Regions from separate parts of the Xenorhabdus santafensis genome, predicted to be linked through region 2. Evidence: riboswitches for the same ligand, from Rfam matches in the RefSeq annotation. Region 2 holds a riboswitch; each other region holds the start of a gene.
The links. Region 2 has a riboswitch for thiamine pyrophosphate ahead of thiC (phosphomethylpyrimidine synthase ThiC). Riboswitches for the same ligand answer to the same signal wherever they lie in the genome.
Positions count from the first base shown of each region.

Region 1 (3,284 bases), on a different contig from region 2:
AAATAGCCCCTTCGCCTGTGCTTGAGCAAGAATTACGGCAAGCTGCATCGCCAGCGTTACCATGAAAGATTCTTCACTTTCATCGAAAAGGCGGCGTTCATGTTGCTGGACAACTAATATGCCTTGCAACTGCCGGCGATAAATAATCGGGACACCTAAAAAAGCCCGCAGGCTCTCTTCCCGTACTTGAGGAATATATTTGAAACTGGGATGGTCACGAATATCGGCGAGGTTGATTAATTCAGACAGGCGCCCGACTTCACCCACTACGCCTTCATCAAAGGCCAAGCTAATTACCCGCTCTTTGGGTTTCCTTAACCCCTTGGTTGCCATCAGGTAATAACACTGTCGCTGATGATCTGCCAGATAAATAGAACAAACATCAGTGTGCATGGCCTGGCAGGTTTCATTGACCAGCAGCTCAAGCGCTTCAGATAAATTGGCTGTCATCGCAACCTTTTCAACAATTTCCCGTAAGCGCATGAGCATAACTGTTACCTAACTTCTTCTACGACGATGTAAATAGGGTGGATAATATTGTTGTGAAGCGGGCTCCTGCATTGGCATTACAATGGAAGAGAATTCTTTCATCACACGGCGATACACATCCCGTTTAAAAGAAACCACCTGCCGGACAGGATACCAATAGCTAACCCAACGCCAGCCATCGAACTCAGGTGTATTGCTGCGCTGCACATTAATATCTGCTTCATTACACTGCAACTGTAATAAAAACCAACGTTGCTTTTGCCCAATACAAACAGGCTTTGTATCCCAACGCACCAAACGCTTGGGTAATTTGTAACGCAACCAATTCCGGGTTGAGGCAAGAACCCGAACATCTTTGCGACTTAAACCAACTTCTTCGAATAACTCGCGATACATCGCTTGTTCTGGTGATTCCCCTGGATTGATACCCCCCTGAGGAAACTGCCAGGAATGCTGCCCATAACGGCGAGCCCATAAAACTTGCCCTTGGCGATTACAAATTACAATTCCTACATTCGGGCGGTAGCCATCATCATCGATCACCAGACTACCTCTCGATAAAACAAATTTGAAAAGATAGCTAATTGTTTCACACTCATCTCAAGCGGTAAACCTCTATGATTAGACTTTGCAGGCGTAACCTAAGTCTCTACAATACCCCCATCTCAACGGGGTGCGGCTATAGTAAAATCATGCAGCTGAGAATAAACCCGTCGAACCTGAACCGGCTAGTACCGGTGTAGGGATTTGGGACGCTAATAATTGATAATTAATTAAATATATTTCATTTAGCACCTTCTCAAATCCTTTGCCAATCGACTAATAACGAATGTTAGTAACGACAGGAGAGCAAAGTGTTTAAGAAATTATTTTCCCGCTTAATTGCCATCAGTACACTATCTATCTCTGCCAGTGTTTTTGCCCAGGAAGCCCAAGTAAAGCCCACACTGACAGTTTATACTTATGATTCGTTTGCCTCTGAATGGGGGCCAGGGCCTGCCATCAAAAAGGCATTCGAAGCAGAATGTCATTGTGAGCTGAAACTTGTTGCTCTGGAAGATGGGGTATCCCTGCTGAACCGCTTGCGAATGGAAGGCAAGAAAACGCCGGCAGATATCATACTGGGGCTGGATAACAACCTGCTTCAGGCCGCTCAGCAAACCGGATTATTCACGCCAAGCCATGTTGATACGTCAAAACTGAAATTACCTATCGCATGGAAAAACACCACATTTATCCCCTACGATTACGGTTATTTTGCCTTTATTTACAACAAGAATACTTTACCTCATCCGCCCAAAAGTATGGATGAACTCGTCAATGGGCACCAGAATTTGAAGATTATTTACCAAGACCCTCGCACCAGTACCCCGGGCTTGGGGCTGCTACTGTGGATGCAAAAACTTTACGGAGAAAAAGTTTCAAAAGAATGGCAAAAAGTTGCCAAAAAGACACTGACCGTCAGCAAAGGCTGGAGTGAATCCTATGGTCTGTTCCTGAAAGGTGAAGGTGATATGGTGCTGAGCTATACCACATCTCCGGGCTATCACATCATGTCAGAGAAAAAAGATAATTATGCGGCAGCCATATTTAATGAAGGCCACTATTTACAAATAGAAGTAGCAGCACAATTAGCTTCAAGCAAACACCCTGAATTGGCACAGAAGTTCATGAAATTCATGATTTCACCGGCATTTCAGCAAGTTATTCCGACCACTCAATGGATGTATCCCGTGATTGATATTCCTTTGCCTGATGTTTTCAAACAACTTCCTGTTCCTGAAAAATCACTGCTATTCAATGCGGATGAAGTGGCAAAAAATCGTACAAAATGGATCCGTACATGGCAAAGTTCAGTAAGCCGTTAATTACAGGTTGGCTATTGCCGGGGGTTATAGCCTCCGGCCTGCTGACTACCGTTGCCTTGTCAGCATTTGGCGCTCTGTGGCTCAATGCGCCGGACAGCGATTTGCTGGAGTTTTTGCACGATAGCTACCTCTGGCATGTGATTCGCTTCACTTTCTGGCAAGCATTCTTATCTGCTGTATTATCAGTGTTCCCTGCCATTTTCCTTGCAAGGGCGCTCTACCGCCGCAATTTTCCGGGGAAAATGCTGTTTCTGCGCCTATGCGCCATGACGCTAATCCTTCCCGTTTTAGTTGCACTGTTTGGCATTCTTACCGTTTATGGTCAAACAGGCTGGCTGGCAACAGTTTCGGGCTGGCTGGGTCTTGAATATCGTTTTACGCCTTACGGTTTACAAGGGATTCTACTGGCTCACATATTCTTCAATATGCCGATGGCAACGCGCCTGTTGCTGCAAGCACTGGAAAGTATTGCCATTGAACAACGCCAGCTCGCGGCTCAGCTTGGCATGAGCGAATGGCAGCATTTTCGTTTTGTAGAATGGCCTTATCTGCGCCGCCAAATTCTGCCAACGGGCGCCCTGATTTTTATGTTGTGCTTTGCCAGTTTTGCCACCGTTCTTACGTTAGGTGGCGGCCCGGCAGCAACTACCATCGAACTGGCCATTTATCAGGCTCTCAGTTACGACTACGATCTTGGTCATGCAGCCCTGCTTGCCCTGATACAGCTCTTTTGTTGCCTCGGCTTGGTTCTTCTTAGCCAAAAAATTAAAGGCGCGCTGTCTGTGGGTTATGGTCACCAACAACAATGGCGCAATCCACAAGATTCATGGCTACAAAAACTTTCTGATGGTCTACTGATTTGCCTGGCTCTATTGCTTTTACTCCCTCCCCTATTTGCCGTTATTTCCGATGGATTGAATAGCGGTC
Region 1 is NZ_VCDN01000021.1:126,195-129,478, reverse strand. Features, by position in the region: gene ptsP (phosphoenolpyruvate--protein phosphotransferase) at 1-489, opposite strand, end outside; gene rppH (RNA pyrophosphohydrolase) at 499-1,032, opposite strand; TPP riboswitch at 1,149-1,253, shown strand; gene thiB (thiamine ABC transporter substrate binding subunit) at 1,344-2,357, shown strand; gene thiP (thiamine/thiamine pyrophosphate ABC transporter permease ThiP) at 2,333-3,284, shown strand, end outside.
Region 1: another riboswitch for thiamine pyrophosphate. It lies ahead of thiB (thiamine ABC transporter substrate binding subunit); the one in region 2 lies ahead of thiC (phosphomethylpyrimidine synthase ThiC).

Region 2 (3,284 bases):
TGCCATCACAGCTAGCAATAGCCCGAAAATATATCGGTTGGCCCTCAATTTATTTAAATTCATGAATTCCATTTTAACATTATCTTCGAAATGAGTTACATGGAATTCCTGACTGGCATTTCAATCACAAGTTAGGAATCCCATTAGCCAGATATTCCGATATAAAACATCTAGCATTTTGTTGCTTTGAACATGACGAAAGGTGGGTAATTTTTTTCATTACCGGCACCCTTATTAAGGCTACTATCACAATATTCAAAAATCTCAATATTCTTGAATCCTGCTTCATTCAATATCGTATAATACGTGTCTTTATGCCAATGTGTGTCTGAAATCTCAAAAATACCCCCATCAGGAATATCTAAATAAACAGGCTTGATTTCTCCATCACTGTACTTCTTATTTGGGTCACCATTCATAAACGAACTGAATTTAATCCCTGTTGAGTCTGGATTGGTATCTAATATATAAAAAATGCCATTATTTTTTAATGTCCTATAAATTTCCTTGGCAATTTTTAATAATGAAGATTTTTCACTATTAACAATAAAAACATAACAACATATTGCTGCATCGAAAACACCATCATTGAAATCCAGAGCCCCGCTTCTAATTTGGTGATAATAACTATTACCACGATTGATGTGACTGGAGGCCTTATTCACCATAGTTTGTGAAATATCAACACCTGTCACTGTTTTTATACCTTTAGCAACTAACAGACGTGATACTTTCCCTCCACCACAGCCGTAATCAAGAACTGATATATCCAGCCCCAAGCTCTCTTTAATGTTTTCAATTAATGGTGTGTATCCAAGCTGTTTCTCTAAGTAATCATCATATTGATCAAATAAATTTGAAACGTCGTCTTTCATCCAGTCAGTATTCATTTATCATCTCACATTAATATATATGTTTAATAATCACTAAAAAGGGGACGACTCTCTATATCCAACATCGATTTTTCTCACTAGCAAAATGAATTGCAATAATATTTTTCAATATATGCACCAATAATTTATTCATTCATCGTCTGTCTTTGAAATCATGCCCACCTAATTACGTCACCATTTTATATACTCGTCGTACTTCAAGATGCATTTATGTTCTCCCCGTGTTGCGAGGGAGAACATAAACTGCTTTCTGCAATTTGAAGTTAATTGCGTATATATCACCGGAATCAGATAACACGATGTTGAATGATTACGATGGCGATTTTGAAATACTTCAATAAAAATAACGCTATGCATCAGGTAACTCATTCGAAGAATAATTTGAAAAACTCTCTGCCGACAAAATATGATATTGGTATTTTTACTGCCTGAATAGACGATAACCTCAACCTCGCTTTCGTTTATTGATTTTAAAACAGCAAGTTGGGCACGATATTAAAGGGAATCAGACAAAAACTCCCAAAAGTCCTCGATTTTTAATGCAAGATTTATGTCGAAGAAATGGCTATACTCCGAGGTGTTTTCTTGTCGGAGTGCCTAGCGTTCAGTGTATATCACAATGAACACGGGCTGAGACCGTTTATTCGGGATCCGCAGAACCTGATCGGGCTAATACCCGCGAAGGGAACAAGAGTAATCACCCCGCTGCCAGTATCATGTACATCTACACTCAGTACAAATACTCATCAGCATCAAGCATTACTCCCTGCGAGCTCCAGACAAGCAATTTTCTCAACTCACCAAAGTCAGGAATTTGCTATGTCTAATGCTATTAATAAAAACCGTACTACCTCTACAACCAATTCTACCTCCACCCAAAACAGTGCTATCTCCACCGCAGGTGTCATCCCTGCAACAGATCTTTCTCCCAAGGCTCACCCTGCCCGGACTCGTAAAGCCCAACGGGATGCCGCACAGGAATTTATCAATTCGATTCAGGGTGTGGCATTTCCCAATTCACGACGCATTTATCTGGAAGGGTCGCGCAAGGACATTCAGGTTCCAATGCGTGAAATCCAGCTTTCACCAACATTCATCGGCGGCACAAAAGAACATCCTCAATTTGAGGAAAATGAATCTGTGCCTGTTTATGACACTTCCGGCCCTTATGGTGATCTTGAATCCATACTGGATGTACAAACGGGCTTGCAGAAGCTCCGCCAGACATGGATTGACGAGCGCAATGATACCGAACCGGTTTCCACCCTCAGTTCCGACTTCACCCAACAACGCCTTGCGGATGCCGGGTTGGATCACCTGCGCTTCCACCATCGCCCGCATCCGTTGAAAGCCAAGCAAGGCAAGTGCGTTACTCAATTGCATTATGCACGCCAAGGCATCATTACGCCGGAAATGGAATTTATCGCCCTGCGTGAAAATATGGGCCGTGAACGCATCCGTGGTGAAGTCCTGCTCCAGCAACATCCGGGTCAAAATTTTGGCGCCAATTTACCGGAAAACATCACGCCAGAGTTTGTCCGCCAAGAAGTTGCCGCCGGCCGTGCCATTATTCCCGCCAACATTAACCACCCCGAATCCGAGCCCATGATTATCGGCCGTAATTTTCTGGTGAAAGTGAATGCCAATATCGGTAACTCCTCCGTTACATCCTCCATCGAAGAAGAAGTTGAAAAACTGATTTGGTCTACCCGCTGGGGCGCAGATACTGTTATGGACCTCTCCACCGGACGCTACATCCACGAAACCCGTGAATGGATACTGCGCAACAGCCCGGTGCCCATCGGCACTGTCCCGATTTACCAGGCTCTGGAAAAAGTCAACGGCGTAGCAGAAAACCTGACATGGGAAATGTTCCGCGACACATTGCTGGAACAGGCTGAACAAGGGGTGGACTATTTCACCATTCATGCCGGTGTACTGCTGCGTTATGTTCCGATGACAGCCAAGCGTCTGACCGGGATTGTTTCCCGTGGCGGTTCCATCATGGCGAAATGGTGTCTCTCCCATCATCAGGAAAATTTCCTCTACACTCACTTCCGCGAAATCTGTGAAATTTGTGCTGCATATGATGTTTCCCTTTCCTTGGGAGATGGTCTGCGTCCGGGCTCCATTCAGGATGCCAACGATGAAGCGCAGTTTTCTGAACTGCATACGCTCGGTGAACTGACCAAAGTCGCTTGGGAATACGATGTTCAGGTTATGATTGAAGGGCCGGGACATATTCCGATGCAATTAATCCGCCGCAATATGACTGAAGAACTGGAGCATTGCCACGAAGCGCCATTCTATACCTTGGGACCATTGACGACCGACATCGCTCCCGGTTATGACCATTTCACCTCCGGCATCGGTGCTGCCATGATTGGCTGG
Region 2 is NZ_VCDN01000023.1:45,393-48,676, reverse strand. Features, by position in the region: gene FE392_RS07345 (class I SAM-dependent DNA methyltransferase) at 171-890, opposite strand; TPP riboswitch at 1,473-1,597, shown strand; gene thiC (phosphomethylpyrimidine synthase ThiC) at 1,782-3,284, shown strand, end outside.

Region 3 (3,284 bases), on a different contig from region 2:
CACTGTCTGTATATAACAGTGGAGTGTATTGTAATAGCAGAATGCTTTATGGCTTGGCTAAGCAAGGTAATGCTCCACACTTTCTGACAAAAGTTAATAAACGCAGTGTGCCTGTTTTATCCATTGGGTTATCAGCACTGGCAACATCAATTGGAGTATTGCTTAACTATATTATGCCCGGCAAGGCATTTGAATTATTGATGGCGTTGGTGGTAACAACGTTGGTCATCAACTGGATTATGATTTGCCTTGCTCATTTGAAGTTCCGTCAGGCTAAGAACAAAGAAGGCGTCACAACCAAGTTCCAGGCATTGTGGTATCCATTTGGCAACTATTTATGCCTGCTATTCCTTGCATTTATCCTCATCATTATTTTTATGATGCCACCAATTCGCATTTCAGTTATTTTGATGCCATTCTGGATTGCCCTATTATGGGTGGGCTATCAGGTAGCGAAATCGAAAAAAGAGTATAAGCAAAAGAATTAATTCATTGAAAATATTTTTCAGCCGGGCATTATACCCGGCTGATTATTTTTGTATTGCTGTAGTATAAATCTAAAAGTACGCGGCTGTTGTTGTATTGCTTTAGTTTTGTTTGCCACATTTTAATCATTGACAATGATTAAAATACTATCTGATTGCGAGTAAATAAAACCTCTGTGATATAAATATATTATTCAATTTAATTATAACTGAATAATATTTAATAAAAGCTCAACAAAAATTAATCCGGTCAGGCACAGAGCGATTATATTACATGCGAGTAAGGCTTACGTTAAATCAGCCTTAATTTAGCATTGAAAAAGAAGTTTCTGAGAGTTTACAACACGCTGCGTTACTCCATAACTGGCGTAATAAACAGAGTTTCATATTAAACTAATTAAATTTGTTTCTTGAGGTTAAAATTTTATTTTTACATTAATTCATATTGTTATATAACTTAAAAGTTTTTGAGTAATTTTAAATTAGAATAGAGATTAGCATTTTCAAATTTGTGCGTTGGCTCCAGCACCTGAAAAAAATGGCTTGCGATTATATAAAGAGTATGTGATAAAACACATGGGTAAACGAAGTACTGTTCTGTTAATAAATAACAGCAACGAATACTGGTTTGTTTATATTTATGCCAATCGGCGATTAAAGTGATTCAAAGGAAATTTTTGAAATGGCAAAAATCACTGGTACTGTGAAGTGGTTCAACGAGTCTAAAGGTTTTGGTTTTATTACTCCAGCTGATGGCAGCAAAGATGTATTTGTACATTTTTCTGCGATTATGAAAGATGGTTTTAAAACATTATCCGAAGGCCAGCAAGTTGAGTTTGAAATTCAGGATGGCCCTAAAGGTCCTGCTGCTGCAAACGTTACAGCTTTATAGTAATAAATTTATTTTGGCTGGTATTTAATTACTGACCAAATATACTTATCGTCAACTTGGTTTTATTATTTGACGATAACATATTGCAAATATCACTCTATTGGGATACTAATAGAGTGATTTTTATTTTGACTCGGGGCGTTCTTGATTGGACTGAGAAGTACCCGTATTACCTGATCTGGATAATGCCAGCGTAGGGAAGTCATGGTATCCCCCTGATTTTGATACCCGCTTTTCTTTTGCTGGTGAATAGGAGTCACCATCATGAGAATTAACTCACTGACTATCGCAGGAACAGATCCCAGCGGTGGTGCCGGTATCCAAGCTGATTTAAAAACTTTCTCTGCACTTGGTGCTTATGGAACCTCTGTTATAACTGCATTGGTTGCCCAAAACACAATGGGAGTGCAATCAGTTTATGATATTGACCCTCTCTTTGTTGCTGCCCAGCTAGATTCTGTGTTGTCAGATGTCAGGATAGACAGTGCCAAAATTGGTATGTTATCCAATTCTGCCAATATTGCGGTAGTTGCTGAATCATTGAATCGTTATTCTGTCCCCCACATTGTATTGGATACCGTCATGGTGGCAAAAAGTGGCGACCACTTGTTATCACCGGAAGCGATTGCAGTTATGGTTGAAAAATTATTGCCATCTGTCTCTTTAATCACGCCAAACTTACCGGAAGCCGCCGCGATATTAAGATGCAATCTCGCAGAGAAAGAAGACGAAATGCTGCGACAGGGGCGGGCATTACTCTCTCTGGGATGCCCGGCAGTCTTATTGAAAGGCGGGCATTTAATCAATGAAGAAAGCCCTGATTGGCTTTTTACTGCGGAAGGAGAGTGGCGCTTCACTGTACCCAGAGTGAATACTCGTCATACGCACGGCACAGGTTGTACATTATCGGCGGCTCTTGCTGCTTTACGTCCACATTATTCTGATTGGCAGAGTACATTACCTGCAGCAAAAACATATTTGCAAAACGCGTTGGTACAGGCGGACACGCTGGAAGTCGGGCAGGGAATTGGGCCTGTGCATCATTTTCATCAATGGTGGTAAGTAACAAGGATGAACAGTAATAAAAGCGAAGTGAAGAAAATGGACGGCTTTAGGTGAAGCTGAGGGGCGATAAGTAAGATAGCGATAACTGAGGTGGGCAATGAATTAAGATAATGGCGCCGTTATCGAATAATGGGGGATACAGCCTGTATCCCCACATTGAAATACGATGGCTCAAATCATTTGAATAGGCGATTTAGGCGATAGTAACTTTTTTATCGAGGTAAACATCCTGAACCGAGTTAATTAACTCGATACCTTCTTTCATCGATTTCTTGAACGCCTTGCGGCCAAGGATCAAGCCCATGCCTCCGGCACGCTTATTGATAACCGCAGTACGGACGGAATCACTCAAATCATTGTCTCCGGAAGCACCACCAGAATTAATTAACCCAGCGCGCCCCATATAGCAGTTAGCAAGTTGATAGCGGACCAAATCAATAGGATGCTCAGTGGTCAGATTGCTGTAAACACGCTTATCAGTGTGCCCAAACCCGATGGCAGTAAAACCACCATTGGTTTCTGCCATTTTCTGCTTAACAATATCGGCACCTATCGTTGCTGCCAGATGATTTGCCTGGCCTGTTAAATCAGCACTGGTGTGGTAATCGACGCCATCTTTCTTGAATGCTGAATTGCGCAGATATGCCCACAATACGGTAACCATACCCAACTCATGAGCACGTTCGAAAGCGGCTGAAATTTCTTCTATCTGGCGGCGTGATTCAGGTGAGCCATAATAGATAGTTGCTCCAACAGCAACAGCACCCATATCAAATGCTTGCTCAACACTGGCGTACAATGTTTGGTCATACTGGGCGGGATAGGTCAACGTTTCATTGTGA
Region 3 is NZ_VCDN01000036.1:26,060-29,343, forward strand. Features, by position in the region: gene FE392_RS09685 (amino acid permease) at 1-488, shown strand, start outside; gene cspE (transcription antiterminator/RNA stability regulator CspE) at 1,168-1,377, shown strand; TPP riboswitch at 1,502-1,594, shown strand; gene thiD (bifunctional hydroxymethylpyrimidine kinase/phosphomethylpyrimidine kinase) at 1,639-2,439, shown strand; gene fbaB (class I fructose-bisphosphate aldolase) at 2,636-3,284, opposite strand, start outside.
Region 3: another riboswitch for thiamine pyrophosphate. It lies ahead of thiD (bifunctional hydroxymethylpyrimidine kinase/phosphomethylpyrimidine kinase); the one in region 2 lies ahead of thiC (phosphomethylpyrimidine synthase ThiC).